2 regions of the Ruminiclostridium herbifermentans genome follow, and region 2 is predicted to be linked to the other one. Evidence: riboswitches for the same ligand, from Rfam matches in the RefSeq annotation. Region 2 holds a riboswitch; the other holds the start of a gene.

Region 1 (7,745 bases), 120 kb from region 2:
ATGACTTATGGGCATAAATTTGATATGTTTGTATTGGATCTTTCCTTCATAGGTTGGTGGTTACTATGCGTGCTGACTTTAGGTATAGGAACTATATTTCTTGCTCCTTACATTAATGCCACTAAAGCAGAACTTTATTTAGTGCTGCGTGATTATGCCTTGAACACTGGCATTTGTAGTCATGAAGAACTGGCACAAGCAAATTAAATAACTTCACAAAAAAATATTGAATGTAAAAATAAATGTAAAAGAATTTTGTGTTCAAAAAAATCCTGTGCACAAAATTCTTTTGTATATTCCTAGAGGAGGTCAAATAAAATGCAATGGCATGAAATTTTTCCGCAAGATACGCAGCCTACTATGGAGGATATAGTTGAATATATTGGTGGGGAAGCAAAGCAGTTATGGCAAGAATTAATGGAGTATATAGAAGAGAAATACAAGGCCAAACCCAAGCTAACTTACAGTTGTTGTTCTGGTAAGCCTGGCTGGAATGTAAAGTTTCAAAAAAGCGGGCAATCTCTTGGAACCTTGTACCCAGAGGAAAATTCATTTTCTGTTTTGCTGGTTATTAGCTATAAGCTTGAACAAAAAATGGAGGCTATTCTTCCGGCTTTAACTGACAATATTGCAGAGATTTACAGGCATGCAGGAGATTATATGAAAATTGGAAAATGGGTTATGTTTCAGGTAAAAGATTTAGCTACATTAGAGGACTACAAAAAACTGATATCAGTTAAGTTGTCTCCTAAGAGCAGCAAGTAAATATGTACAAGAACAAATTTTGTTGTGCATATTTGGATATAGCACAAGTCCAGAAGTAGTAAGTAGCATAGGTACTAATGCAATGGTTGTTAGTTTTATTTGAAGCAGCTTTTATAAAGAATACAAATATATCAGCATAATTTTCGTGAACAATTCATAGATTGTACTATACAGTATGAATGATTTAAGTAGTTAACGCTTAAAGATATATACTATATTTTTAAAGTCTTATAACAGCTTCGTCCTAACATATTATGTAAATGTATTTATTCATGCTAAAATACAACAACAGTCCTATATTTATATGCATTGTGAATAATGTTATACAGAAGGTATAAATTGTATTTGAATTGGAAATATTATAAATAGTAAAATAATGGAAATTGGATTTCTGTATTTATTTCTGGTTCATAAAGATTTGTTAACATTATTATTACCACTAGAGATGATGTGGTTTACGTAATAAGGAGCATATAAAATATGGATGGTTCTGACGGCTATAATATAAATAAAAGCATTACCATTAAAGTACTTATGATTTTTTTGGTTTTAGCATGTTTAGTTCTTAGTTTTTACTGTATAAAGATGAATAACTTATTTTTAAAATATAAAGTGAAGTATGATAATGAATGTGCACAAGCAATGATAATAATGAAGTCTAACCAGTCCCTATCAATAAGAGAAAGGATGGCTAGGGACGAGAATAAAATGTTGGCTGAAAGCTTAAATAAGCAGTATAATGCACTCAAACAGGAAAACGAGAAAATAAAGAAAGAAATTAATGAACTAAAACAAAATAGAAAAAAAATAGAGGAGCAAAACAACGAATTACTAAAAGATAATCTTGAACTTCAAAAGTCACTTAAAAAAGCAGCATCAGTGGGTTTGACACCTCAATCTTATAAAATATATAATAGCGAATCATTGACTAATAGTAATATAAAAAAAGAATATATAGGAAAATTTCTAGGTACAGCCTATACGCCTTCGGTAGAGGAATGTGGAAATAACAAAGGAATAACAAGTTCTGGACACCCAATAATTCCAGGTGTGTCAGTTGCAATAGATAAAAAACATTGGCCATATGGAACGATATTTTACATAAAAGGCCTTGGCTATGCTATTGCTATGGATACAGGCAGTGCAATAAAGGGTAAAAATAGATTTGACTTTGCTGTATTTGATAAGAATTTTGCAAAAGCTTTAGGCAATCAGTATTATGATGTATATTTAGTAAAAATGGGAAATGGGAAGATTGATACATCTATTCTGGGTTAATCAACGTATTTTAGGGAAATTAAACTTCTATGTGGAAATGTTGACTTTTTTAATTGTGTACGATAAAATATGTTTGCTAAGTCAAAAAAATATATAAATTTTTAGAATCAGTGTCCATATTGCATTGGTGTCTAAAGATTTGTCGCTGAGTTATAGTTATTAAACTATAAGCGGGGGAACCATTAAATGGGGTGAATCCTGATAATTCAGGTAGGGTTAGTCTCTTGCAACCCGAATCCGACAGCTAACTTCGTAAGCGTTGGGGAGAAAGTGAATTTAATTTGATAATTCTATCCAATGCTACAGTTAATACTGTAGCATTTTCATTAACATTCATTTTCTTCATATTTATTAACACTTAAAAGTATAAGTGCAAAGTAAAAAACTTGCACAAAACTGCACTTTTGATTAAAGCGCAGCATTTTGATTATGCTGTAAGTGTCACATTCTAGTCGCTCTTTTAAAAGCAGTGGCTAAATCATTTTATAAATAAGGAGGAAAGCTTAGTGATCAAAATTTGCATAGCAGGTGTTGGCCGTACAGGTAAGGAAATTTCTAGAGCAATTTTAAATGACAAAGATCTTCATATTGTTTCAGCTATATGCAGCCCAAATAGCAAATCTTTGAACAAGGATTTAGGGAAGGTTATAGGTACTGATGATACGGGAATAATTATTAGTAGTTCTGAAAAACTGGAACAGGTGATTTTTAAAGACAAACCAGATGTTGTAATTGATTTTTCTAATCCAAAGGCTGCCCTAAAAAATGCAGTGATTTTTTCAAAGTATAAAGTTAATATTATAATAGGAACAACTGGATTTTCATCCTATCAGCTAAAAAAGATATATGTTTTAGCTAGAAAATACAAAAATGGAATATTATATGCACCTAATATTACTTTAGGCGTAAATGTATTGATGCTTCTTACAAATATAGCAGCAAGCCTTCTAAATAACTACGATTTTCAAATTACAGAGGTACATCACAAAAATAAACTAGACTCACCTTCAGGAACCGCAGAAAAAATTGCTTGTGAAATTCAGAATGGATTAAAAAATGTAGGTTCTCCAATTGCTAATAGTTATCAAATACCTATTAATTCAGTAAGAGCAGGAGGAGTAATTGGCAAGCATGAAGTTATGATTGTTGGAGAGGAAGATAAAATAGAAATAAGTCATGAATCTTTTTCTAGAAAAGCATTTGCTGAAGGAGCAATAAAGGCTGCTAAATTCATTCATAAAAAATCAGGTTATTTTGAAATGAAGGATGTTCTTGATTTAGAAAAGGTATTGAAAACATATATAGAAAATTCAAATAGATCAAAAAGGCAAAAAAGTTATAAAGGTAAGCTTGATGCAGAAATAGTCTAATAATGTACTTAATTTAATAATATAAAAACTTAGCTCACACACTCAAGTGAACTAAGTTTTTGTTCTTTTTAATACTTTAATAATTAGAATTATCAATTTATATATCACTATAATTAATTCAATGGTTAAAAGTATAAATACTATTATTGATAAATCTTGATTTTCCTTAAATATTGATTTTATTTTAGTTCTATAATCCTCTGGAGCTGTAACTGCTTTATCTGGATATAAATTAACTTCTACTACAGTGTCATCATTTAACGTGTAAGTCAATACGCCTGCAATTGTATCTGTACTAATAGGGAGACTTAGTTTTTTATTGATATCAAAGCTGATATTTTTAATAAAGCTGTCACCTTTTGGATATGTGTAAAGAACATCAATTTTACTAATTAAATCGACCTTGTAATCCTCAACAGTTATGCTTCTTAAAGGGGTATTCTTAGAAACTAGAACACCAGTAAAGAAGTTAGAAAAACCATAATCAAACAGCTGAGCAGTTTGTGATAGTGCTTTTTCTTCAGTTTCATCAAATACGACTGCTATTAACCGTCTATTATCTCTTGTTGCTGTAGTAACAGAAGTAGTTCCCTGCTGAGGAGTAGAACCAACCTTACCGCCATCAACACCTGAATAACTCCAAAAAAGCTTGTTTTGGTTAGTTAGAATTGAAGAGTTCTTTCCATTAATCCAAGCTACACCTTTTGAACCAAATAATGAATTAAAGGTAGGATTTGAAATTGCAAACTTTACAAGTTTTGCAATGTCTCTAGCTGACGTAAATTGTTTATCATCATGCAATCCCGTTGGATTTACAAAAAATGTATCAGTTAAATTTAACTCTTTTGCTTTGTCATTCATATAACCAACAAATTTATCTATACTACCATTACCAACATATTCAGCTAAAGCTATTGCAGCATCATTTCCTTGTGATAATATAATGCCGTATAATAAATCTTCTACGCTATAAAGATTTCCAACTACAAGATTCAAGGAGGAACCATTAATTTTGGCTGTATTTTTACTCACAGTAACCATAGAGTTTAATTGAGATTTCTCAATGGTTATTAAAGCTGCCATCAGCTTACACATAATAGATGGCGGATTAATAGCATCTGCTCCCTTTTCATATAATACTTGACCTCTGGTAGTATCCATCAAAATAGCTGAAGTGGCAGATAAATCCTCTTCAGGTGTCCAAGCGAAAACAGATACGCTATTAAATATTAAAATAAATGCTAATACAATTAAAATGGTTATTGTTGATTTATTTTTCATTTTTCTCCTGTGGAAAAAATACTTATTAATAATTAATATTTCTAATTAAATATATAATAATTTATTATGTAATAATTAACAAGCAAAAAGTATTAAGAAATTATTAAAAAAGTATTACAGCAATTAACCGACAAATTTAAACAAATATCTTTAACCAAGCAATCCATTTATCTAAGTTGTACTCGCGTATCAGTATAAATTTATAAATTGAAAGCTGATTATTCAATTATATTTTTATTGTGTTTAGTTACATGTATATTAATGTAATTTATTTACCATAATACTTTTGATTGGTTATATTACCTAAATTCAAAATAAAATTTTTTATAAATGAGGTTTTCTCACTGCATAAAAACCAAAGAGGTACCAGATATTTATACAGTATGAGATATTTTCTTGTCTCATTAAAATACTTAGCCTCAAGATGTTATTTTTATGGAATAGCGGGATGTAAGTAGGTCAGGAGGTATTCTCGCTGCATAAAAACCAAAGAGTTACTAAATACTTATAAAAGCAGGGGACATTTTTTTGCCTAAATATATTTCATAATTTTGTGCTGAAAAGGAGTATTAAATTGGGACTATTTAAATCTATCAGTAAATATATTATTTATAAAGAAAAACCTATAAAAAATGATTTTGTTCTGGAAGAGAATAAAGCTATAAATTGCGATACTGCAAAGAATGTTTCTTCTCTGGATGTATTTAATAAAAAAGAACTTGAAGGAGCCTTTATAGGCTGTCCAGTTAAAGATGATATTTTAAAAAATAAGATAACAAATGATATTGAACTTAATAAAAAAGTAATTAAGACAACCTATGACATCCCTAAAAATAGCGATATAGTACTTAGGGAATTCAATTTGACTGTTAAGGAGAAATCAGTTAAAGCCTTTATAATTTTTATTGATGGGATGACAAACAGTACTAATATTAGTAATTTCATTTTGCAACCACTCATGCTTCTCTCAAACATTAAAATATATGATGAAACAAAAGCTATAGGAGATTATATTTTTGAAAGGTTGATAACATATAATCAGATAGAAAAAGCTGAAAGTTACACAGATGTGGTAAGTGCTGTCAATTTTGGCGGGTGTGGGATATTTATTGAGGACTTGGAATATGCATTTGTTGCAGATATAAAAACATGGGAACATAGAGGGATTGACGCACCTAAATCAGAAACTGTTATTCGCGGTCCTCAGGAAGCGTTTAATGAACAGCTCAGATCCAATACAGCTTTAATAAGAAAAATCCTTAAAGACAAGGATTTAATAATACAAAGTGTATCTGTAGGTGATAGAAGCAATACTCCTTGCGCTGTATTGTATATAAAAGATATAGCAAATGATTCGTTAGTTCGTGAAGTATTAAAAAGAGTCAAAAGTATAAAGGTAGATTATATATTTGACTCTGGTGAGTTGGAGCAGCTATTGGAAGATAGCACATTTCTTACAGCTCCTCAAATATTTGCAACAGAACGTCCGGATAAAGTAGCAATGATGCTTTCTCAAGGAAATGTTGCAGTTATTTTAGACGGAAGCCCTCATGTTTTGGTAATGCCTGCTACTATAACAGAATTCTTGCATACAACAGAGGATAGTAATGTCAGGTATCCATATGTAAATTTTATACGCATAATAAGAATTATTGGTATAGCTCTTGCCCTTTTATTGCCTGGAACGTATATTGCTATAACAAATTTTCATCAAGAAATGATTCCAACTAATTTATTGTTTGCAATTGAGGCGTCAAGAGAAAATGTACCTTTTCCTTCAATAATTGAAATATTAATAATGGAATTCTGCTTTGAGTTAATAAGAGAAGCAGGACTTAGGGTACCAGGAGCAATTGGTTCTACCATAGGTATAGTTGGAGGTCTTATTCTTGGACAAGCAGCTGTATCTGCTAATGTAGCCAGCCCAATTATGATTATAATTGTTGCTATTACAGCTTTGGGTTCATTTACAGTACCTAGCTTTTCTATGTCCTTTTCTGTAAGAATAATTAGATTTGCGTATATAATTCTTGGAGCGATAGCAGGATTTTTAGGCATATCATTGGGTTTAGTTATAAATTCTTTGGTATTTGCGTCATCGAAATCATTTGGTGTACCCTTTTTAACACCTTTTGCACCAATTACAAATGGTAAGTATGCAGATAAGCTGACAAGAAAGCCGACATGGAAACAGGAAAGAAGACCGGATTATTTAAATGTTAAGAATATAAAGAGTCAGCCTAAAATAAGTAGAGGATGGACAGAAAAAGACTCGGACACTGAGGATGATAAGTAAAAATATATATGATACTAATTATCAGTATATGTTTTGAAACAACTAAAATAAGTGCTATGTTAATATAAAGGAGGAAGGATTCCGTGCCAGTAAATTCGCTGAATTTACCTTAATATGGAGCATGGATATATTATGAAGAATAAAATTGGTTTTGGATCATGGGAAGCAACAGCTCTGATGGTGAATTTTGTATTTGCTAATATAATGCTTGTATTCCCTCGGAATGTAGTAAACTTTGGGGGAAGTGCTTGCTGGACTATTCCTATTATCATAACTATAATTGCAATTTGTTATTTTGCACTCTTAGCTAGGTTATACAAAAATATTGGCAGTTTAGACTTAATAGACATTTCAGAGTGCATTGGCGGTAGGGTTTTTAAAGTTATAATTGGACTATTGATAACAGCATTTTTAGTATTTGTAGTTTCTATTTTTATGGGAGCTTTTACACAAACACTAAAAATTATTTCTTTAAACAAATCAACATTTAAGTATGTTGAAATGCTTTTCTGTGTTGGAATGGTAATAAGTGCATTTTACGGAATAGAGAGTATTGCAAGGATAAGTGCTTATTTAGTACCTATAATAGTTTTTGGCTTTATTTTGATAACTATAGGTGTTATTCCTGACTTTAGATTATATAATCTATTTCCTATTTTAGGTGAAGGTATTATATCAATTTCAAAGGGAAGCATATTAAAGCTTAATGTGTTTTTTTCTTTTATTATCTTATTTTTGATGGTTCCGTTTTTTAA
Region 2 (7,745 bases):
AAATTCTATTGAAATAATTTACATAATACACAATATTTAGTATTATTAAATGTGTAATTTCTATATATTGAATTTGATTACAATGTTTGATAAATTATAATTTATTAACGTTATAAAATATGATTTTTTGATATTATAACATGTTGAGATATATTTACTTTTGAATTATATGATGGTAAAATTATGTAGTATATTACTCCACAAATGAAGAGAATGGTGGTATATAATGGAAGATAAAAATATTATGCTTAATAAGGAAGTAGAGTTGTTAAAAAGCGAACTCTACAAATTATTAGAAAATGAGCCATGGGCAAAACATGATATTCTTCTGCTAAGTAAACGCTTGGATAGTCTGATATTAGAGTTTTATAATATTGACTAATGAGTATTACTTTTGTGCGGTTTTTGCATTATTACTATTATTTATTTCAATACATTCGTTTATAAGTTTTTTTATTTTTTCTTTATGTGACTCATCTTGTATTTTATGGAAGTTATTCAAGATGTATTGTATTTTATTTATAGAGTTACTTTTAAAACAATCTAAGTCAATTACGTTTTCTTTATACTGTTTTAATAAAATTGATATTAACAAGTATGAGCATTCCAATAAAACATCGTCACTTCCTGTATAGTTCGTTTCAAATTGCATTTGTTCCTCCTTCTTTCAGCGAAACTGAAAATATCTGTGATTGTTAGGCGTAAGCCTATCTATCTTTAATTTTTGACAAATTTTTATTATGGCTATACCTGCAATTAATTTATTGATATATAAAAAATACAATGAAAATTAAAGTATGTCAATTATTTCCTTATATAAACTAAAGTAATTGCGATGAAAAAGTATAAATAGAAATATCAAAGTATAAATAGAAATATCAAAGTATAAATAGAAATATCAAGGAAAAGTTCCAAAGAGAAAATTAAATAAAGAAAAATAAAGAAAATTAAGAAAATTTAATGAAAGAATTTTTAATAGAGAATTTTTAATAGAGAATTTTTATTAGAGAACTTTTATATAGTAATTTTTTATGAAAAATATCTTTGGAAATTAAATTAGAGTTTGCACTATATTTTTTTGTTATAATAATTTTGTCTATTATTTTATTCAACAAGAGGAAGGCTATTTTAATTATGTTAAATATAAATATAACAAATGATACGTTCAATATAAGAAATATTAATAAAGAAAGTATAAGCAATATTTATTCAATATATAAAAATACATACGATTATAGTTATGCTACAGGTATATTTAACACTATAGATTACAAACAGTTTTCACATCAAATTTCTCAGTTTATTACAAGACAAAATGTATTTTTTCTTGATATTTATTTAGTACCATCAAGAGAAGTTATTGGTTTTATTAAAGGCATAATAATTAAAAATGAAAAAATTATATGGATTAACTCTCTGGCAATAAACAAGCCATATCAAAGAAAAGGACATGGAGTTCAAGTAATGAATTTATTAGAAAATTTTTTGATGCAGCAATTTGGTATGGAGAAAAGTTATATTTCGGTATATAAGAAAAATATTACTGGGATAAGGTTTTGGAAAAAATGTGGATATAAAGAATGTAATCAGCTCTCTGAATTATGTTCAGATTCATCAAGTAAATTAGTTACATTCATGTATAAAGATATAAGAAATCAATAACTGATTGGAAAACTAATCCATATGTATCAGTATTTAAAAGAAGATTACAAAAATATTACCAAAAAATTGCGCAAATGTTGCGAAAAGTTTGACAAACTGTTACAAAATGAATATAATAGCTTTGTAGCATAAAAATAGCTGAATCCCGTTATACGGGTACGGAGGAACCAAAATATTTGGGGTGAATCTATGAAAATAGTAGGGCGATCCTATTGCCCGAGCCCGACAGCTAACTTCGGAAGCGTTATTATAGGAGGAGCTAATGATAGGTAAGATTAACAAGATACTCGTTGCATGTATTTTTGCTTTTTCTCTGGTTCTTGTTTGTTCAGCTGTAATGGCTGCTAGTCAGTCAGGACAAATTGATGGAACAAATGTAAATATGAGAAAGGCACCTAATACATCTTCCGATGTTATCACAAAGTTATCCAATTCAAAGGTTTCAATTATTGATAAGTCTAATGGCTGGTACAAGATTTCCTTTAGTGGAAAGACAGGTTGGGTAAGCAGTGACTACATAAAACCACTGCAGACAGCAGGGAAAATTAATGCTAATGGTGTTAATTTTAGATCTAGTGCTAGTACAGAAAGCAATATAATTGGTACTTTGAATAATGGAAAAAGTGTTGTTATTCTTGATACTCAATCAGGCTGGCACAAAGTTAAAGTAGATTCAAAGGAAGGATATGTTGCTACCAAATTTGTAGATTCTACTACTGCTTCAGCAAAAACATCACGTTCAACAACTGCAGTTACTATTACTGAGTCTGATAATTCTGATCTCAGTGATGTTATAGCTTTTGCAAAGCAATACGTTGGTGTACGTTATGTAGCTGGAGGTAAAAGTCCAAATGGTTTTGACTGCTCGGGCTTTGTAAGTTATGTTTACAAGCATTTCGGAGTTAGTCTAAGTAGTTCAGCATCAGATATGTATTCAAATGGTACCAAAGTTTCTAAGAGTGCATTAAGACCTGGAGATATTTTATTTTTTGATGCATCTCGCAGAGGGAAAGCAGGCTCTATAGATCATGTTGGTATTTATATGGGTAATGACAAATTTATTCATGCTTCATCTACGAATAATTCAGTTATTATTCAGAAATTATCAGAGTATAGAGGAACATATATTGGTGCTAAAAGAGTTATGTAATATTATGTAATACTATATAGAACGTAAAATCTCTAGTATTAGCTGATTTTACGTTCTATGATGTTTTTGGCAGTTTTTATTTTGTTATTTTTATTTTGTGATAAGTAATCATTTTTATTTCAAGATTTTTTATTGATACTAAATTTCATTCAGCAATTCCAAAGGTAATATTTACTTCTAAAAACTCTTGTTTTTATAAAATATCAAGTAATGATATAACTAAGTTCTTTATTTTTAGATTAACAATTCACAGATTTACCAATCTTTAAACTTTCTTTAGTTAACAAATCTTATTGTTCTATCAAAGTTATAATCATGGTTAAGGAATGGGTACTTCATATCCAAAAGAGATTTGGTTCTTTCCTTTCGTACCGATGAACTCTATATACGCAAGTTGATTATTAAACTTTAGATTAATCTTTTCACAGGTGCATGTTCGCAAAATTTAGAAATTCATAAATAAAAAAATCAACTTTCTCACTTAAAAAAATTAGTTTATTTGACAATAATAAAACAAATCAGAACCCTAACGAACAAATCACTTAAAAAGTTGGTTTACTAGGAAGCAGCTATTAATAATCTTTAAATATACCTTTCATTGGAAAGCTGAATTATCGTACTTATCTGCACATTACTTAAAAAATGAAATAAAGAAATGAAATTAAAATAGATATTGTATTGTAAACCAATATTACTCAAAGGGTGGTTAATTTGAAAAAATTTAACGTTTACATAAAGAGGCCGCTTTGCTTTTTTTGTGTATCATTTATTTTAGGCATTTTGTTATGCTCTTATTTTGGAATGTTATTTGTTTTAACATTTATAGCCTTAAGCTTATTTTTTATTTTCCTCTTTTTCAATAAAATTAAGAAAGCTATGTTTATTGTAATAGCATCCCTTGCTTTTTTAGCCTATGGTGGTATTAGTTTTTATAATGCGGAGAAAAACTATTCAAACACATTTGATGGATTTTACAATCAGACGGTGACTATTGAGGGCTATGTGGACAGTGAAATTGAAAGTTCATCAGATGGAAAAATAAAATTTTTTATGAAAACAAATAAAATTATCTATGAACAAAATGAGAAAGAAGTTATTGGAAAGCTGCTTATTAATACTTCAAATAATAGCGAGTATTTTGAGAAAAATAACGCATTTGTCTATAGAGCTGCTATATCATTTACTGGAAACATAGAAAAGCCAAAACCAGCTGTCAATCCTGGAGGATTTAATTATAAACGCTATTTAGCCGGTTTAGGTGTATCGGGGGCAGTGTATTTAAGAAATATTTCAGATATAGATTTAATTGGAAATAAAGGCGGTGGATGGATTAACAAGCTGGGATTTAGCATAAAGAATTATGTGCTGGGAATAGTTGAGTTTTGTTTAGACAAGAACCAAGCAGGATTGCTAGCGGGAATGATTATAGGATATAAAGACGGACTTGATGAAAATGCATATAATGCTTTTAGCAAAGCCGGCTTAACGCACATAATGGTTGCCTCTGGTATGAATGTTGCTTTTATTATATTGCCTCTTACGTACATATTTAAAAAAATGCGTATTGGAAATGCTGTGTCAAGTATACTGATAATAGCTGTTTTAATTCTTTTTGTTTTTGTTGCTGGATTTTCAGCCTCTGTAGTTCGTGCTGTAATAATGGGAATTATAATATTGGTTGGAAAATTAGTTATGAGGGAAACCGATATATTTACCAGTATTTCAGCTGCTGCAATTATTTTGTTATTTATAAATCCATATACATTATTTGATATAGGATTTCAGCTTTCATTTGCTGCAACAATTTCACTGGTAATGTTTTATCAAAAAATTAAGGAATGTATTGATAATAAGTATTTACCCAATATTATATCGGACACACTTGCAGCGACTCTTGCAGCACAGATTGGGGTTATACCAATTACGCTTTATTATTTTAATAATCTTTCAACAATATCAATAATATCAAATCTTTTGGTAGTGCCTGTGGTTCAGATGATTACAATTATTGGCTTTATTATGGTATTTGCAGGCATTGTAAATATAAATCTTGCCGTCTTGATAGGTTACATAAATAATACATTTTTATCTTTTGTACTATTTATAACTGAAAGCACGGCAAAGCTTTCTTATGCTTCTTTAAAGCTTCCTACACCACCTTTATGGATAATTGTATTTTACTATATTGCTGTACTATATATTTTTAAATGGAGATATTTTATAAAAAACAAACAATGGTTTAGATATGTGAAATATATTTGTTTAGCATTAACAATTATAATTATTATCATAAAAAATATAATTCCTAAGCCCCTGGAAATTACTTATTTAGATGTAGGTCAAGGGGACTGCACCTTTATAAGAACTGCTCACGGTACGAAAGTATTTATTGACGGTGGTGGTAAGTCTGCAGGCTCGAAATCAACATATGATGTAGGGGAATCAGTTGTGGTACCGTATATTTTGGACCAAGGAACTAAAAAAATAGACATTGTAATTGCAACTCATGGACATTCTGACCATACTGAGGGCTTAGAGGCAATACTAAAAGAGATGAGCGTTGGAATGGTTATATTGCCTGATACTGATGGCAAAGGCTTTGAAAGATTAATCAATTTGTGTAATCAAAAGAAAATTAATATTGTTGAGTGCAAAAAAGGAGATATAATAAGATTGGATGAAGACACTGTATTTGATGTTCTTAGCCCTATGAAATTTGAGCAAGATGTTTTGTCTCAACAGTCTTTGAATAACAGTTCATTAGTGTTAAAATTGAAATACAAGAATTTTAAGGCTTTATTCCAAGGCGATGCAGAAGTTCCAATAGAACAGAGAATGATAGAACAAGGCTTGGATTTGAGTACTGATATTCTGAAGGTTGGACATCATGGGTCATATAGTTCAACAAGTGAAGAGTTTGTTAAGCAATTAAAATCTAAATATGCAGTTATTTCTGTAGGAAAAAATAATTTTGGACATCCTTCTCAATTTGTTGTTGATAGACTTACAGAGAGTGGGATATTACCCCTTAGAACTGATGAAAGAGGCGCAGTCATTGTAACTAGCTATGGTGAAGGCGCTAGCATTAAAACCATGCTTTATAGCGGAAATAGCTGATTTTAGACAATGTCTGCTATTGCCAGTAAAATTATTTTGCAATTGTAAGTCAATGTTGCAGAATTATGGTTAATGATATTTGTAATGGAAAGTAAGTGTGGTTCTGTTTTTTGTCCAGAAGTTTGATTAGAAATAGTTGCAAGAATTAGTTGTGTTATAAAGTCTACCTTACCATTTTTATGTGCCAGGCTTGAATAATTTGAATAAAATTAACTTGAATAAAATTAAAATTTGAATGAATTAGTTTTGTTACCATTTCATTTATAAAAGGTGAAAGAGGAAAATATATGAGTATAGATATATTAAAAAAACAGATCAAAGAAAATAAATTACAAAATGTTTATTTATTTTATGGTGCTGAAGAGTATTTAATAAAATATTATATTAATGCTATTCAGAAATTAACAGTTAATGAAGAAAATAGTGAACTTAATTTTATTACCTATGAAGGAAAAATAGATGAAGAATCAATTATAGCCAGCTGTGAAACCCTGCCTATTTTCAGTGAAAAGAAGCTGGTTATTGTAAAGAATTCAGGCTTGTTTAAGTCAAAAAAAGGTGATGCTGCAGGAAGTTCCTCAAAAAAAACTGGTAATGACAAATTATCTGATTACTTAAAGAATATGCCGTCATATACCTGTCTGATTATGGTTGAAGCTGAGGCTGATAAAAGGCTTAAGCTGTATAAAACCATAAGTAGTGCTGGTCTTGTTGTTGAATTCCCTTTTCAAAAGCCAATGGTTTTAGTTAAATGGGTTATTAAGGCATTTGAAAGTCACAACAAGAAGATAGATCAGCTGACTGCTTCGTATTTGGTTGAAAATAGCGATTATTCTATGACTGAGCTGCTTAACGAAATTGATAAAATAGTTAATTATGTGGGTGAAAAGCCTCAAATAACAATGAATGATATTGAAAGCGTATGCAGCAAATCAATTAAAAGCAAAATATTTGACCTAACAGATGCTATTTCAGGTGGTGATGTGTCAAAAGCCCTTAATTTGCTAAATGATATGGCAGCCCTCAAAGAACCTATGCAAAAAATTCTATTTATGATAATTCGTCAAATAAGGATGTTGTACAGGATTAAGCTTTTGAAGCAAAAAGGTGTGAGTGAAGAAATGGTAAAAAAGCAATTAGGTCTTACACCATATGTTGCAGAAAAGGTAATGAAGATTAGCAAAGGACTAAGTTTAAGTATCCTCGAAAAAGCTATGAGTTACAGCTTAGAGCTGGATGAGTCTATAAAAACAGGAAAAATAACCGATAGAGTAGCGGTTGAATTGCTGATTGCAGCTATGGGTCAATAAACCATTGCAGATTTTAAGTTGTTATTTTAAGATTTTATAGAAGTTTACTAATAGAAGTTTAATATCGGAAAACGAAAAAATCGGGGGTTAAAAATTGGAAAAGTGGATTTTAAAGAATCCTAAAAGGGATTTTAAGAAGATGTCTCAGTCATTGGGAGTTAGTGAACTTATTTGCAGAATTTTAGTTAATAGGTGTATTGATGACTATGAGACGGCTAAACGCTTCATACAACCAGATATAGAAGGTTTGTATGATGGCAGATTAATGAAGGACTTAGAAAAGGGAACTTTAATAATCAAGGATAAAATAGCTGGTAATAAAAAAATTCGAATCATTGGCGATTATGATGTGGATGGTGTAATAAGTACATATATACTATATAAGGCACTTAATAGATGCGGTGCTAAAGTTGACTATGTAATTCCTCACAGAATATATGATGGATATGGCATTAACAATAGCATAATTGAAATTGCAAAAAAAGATGGCATTGATACTATTATCA

What was found. Region 2 has a riboswitch for cyclic di-AMP ahead of EHE19_RS11655 (C40 family peptidase). Riboswitches for the same ligand answer to the same signal wherever they lie in the genome.
Region 1: another riboswitch for cyclic di-AMP. It lies ahead of dapB (4-hydroxy-tetrahydrodipicolinate reductase); the one in region 2 lies ahead of EHE19_RS11655 (C40 family peptidase).

Annotation. Positions count from the first base shown of each region.
Region 1 is NZ_CP061336.1:2,983,587-2,991,331, reverse strand. It holds gene EHE19_RS12195 (DUF975 family protein) at 1-207, shown strand, start outside; gene EHE19_RS12190 (DUF3788 domain-containing protein) at 319-765, shown strand; gene EHE19_RS12185 (3D domain-containing protein) at 1,246-2,043, shown strand; cyclic di-AMP (ydaO/yuaA leader) riboswitch at 2,177-2,317, shown strand; gene dapB (4-hydroxy-tetrahydrodipicolinate reductase) at 2,553-3,413, shown strand; gene EHE19_RS12175 (D-alanyl-D-alanine carboxypeptidase family protein) at 3,465-4,694, opposite strand; gene EHE19_RS12170 (spore germination protein) at 5,269-6,990, shown strand; gene EHE19_RS12165 (GerAB/ArcD/ProY family transporter) at 7,123-7,745, shown strand, end outside.
Region 2 is NZ_CP061336.1:2,862,447-2,870,191, reverse strand. It holds gene EHE19_RS11670 (aspartyl-phosphate phosphatase Spo0E family protein) at 227-382, shown strand; gene EHE19_RS11665 (hypothetical protein) at 389-652, opposite strand; gene EHE19_RS11660 (GNAT family N-acetyltransferase) at 1,135-1,662, shown strand; cyclic di-AMP (ydaO/yuaA leader) riboswitch at 1,789-1,920, shown strand; gene EHE19_RS11655 (C40 family peptidase) at 1,925-2,812, shown strand; gene EHE19_RS11650 (DNA internalization-related competence protein ComEC/Rec2) at 3,515-5,929, shown strand; gene holA (DNA polymerase III subunit delta) at 6,217-7,239, shown strand; gene recJ (single-stranded-DNA-specific exonuclease RecJ) at 7,379-7,745, shown strand, end outside.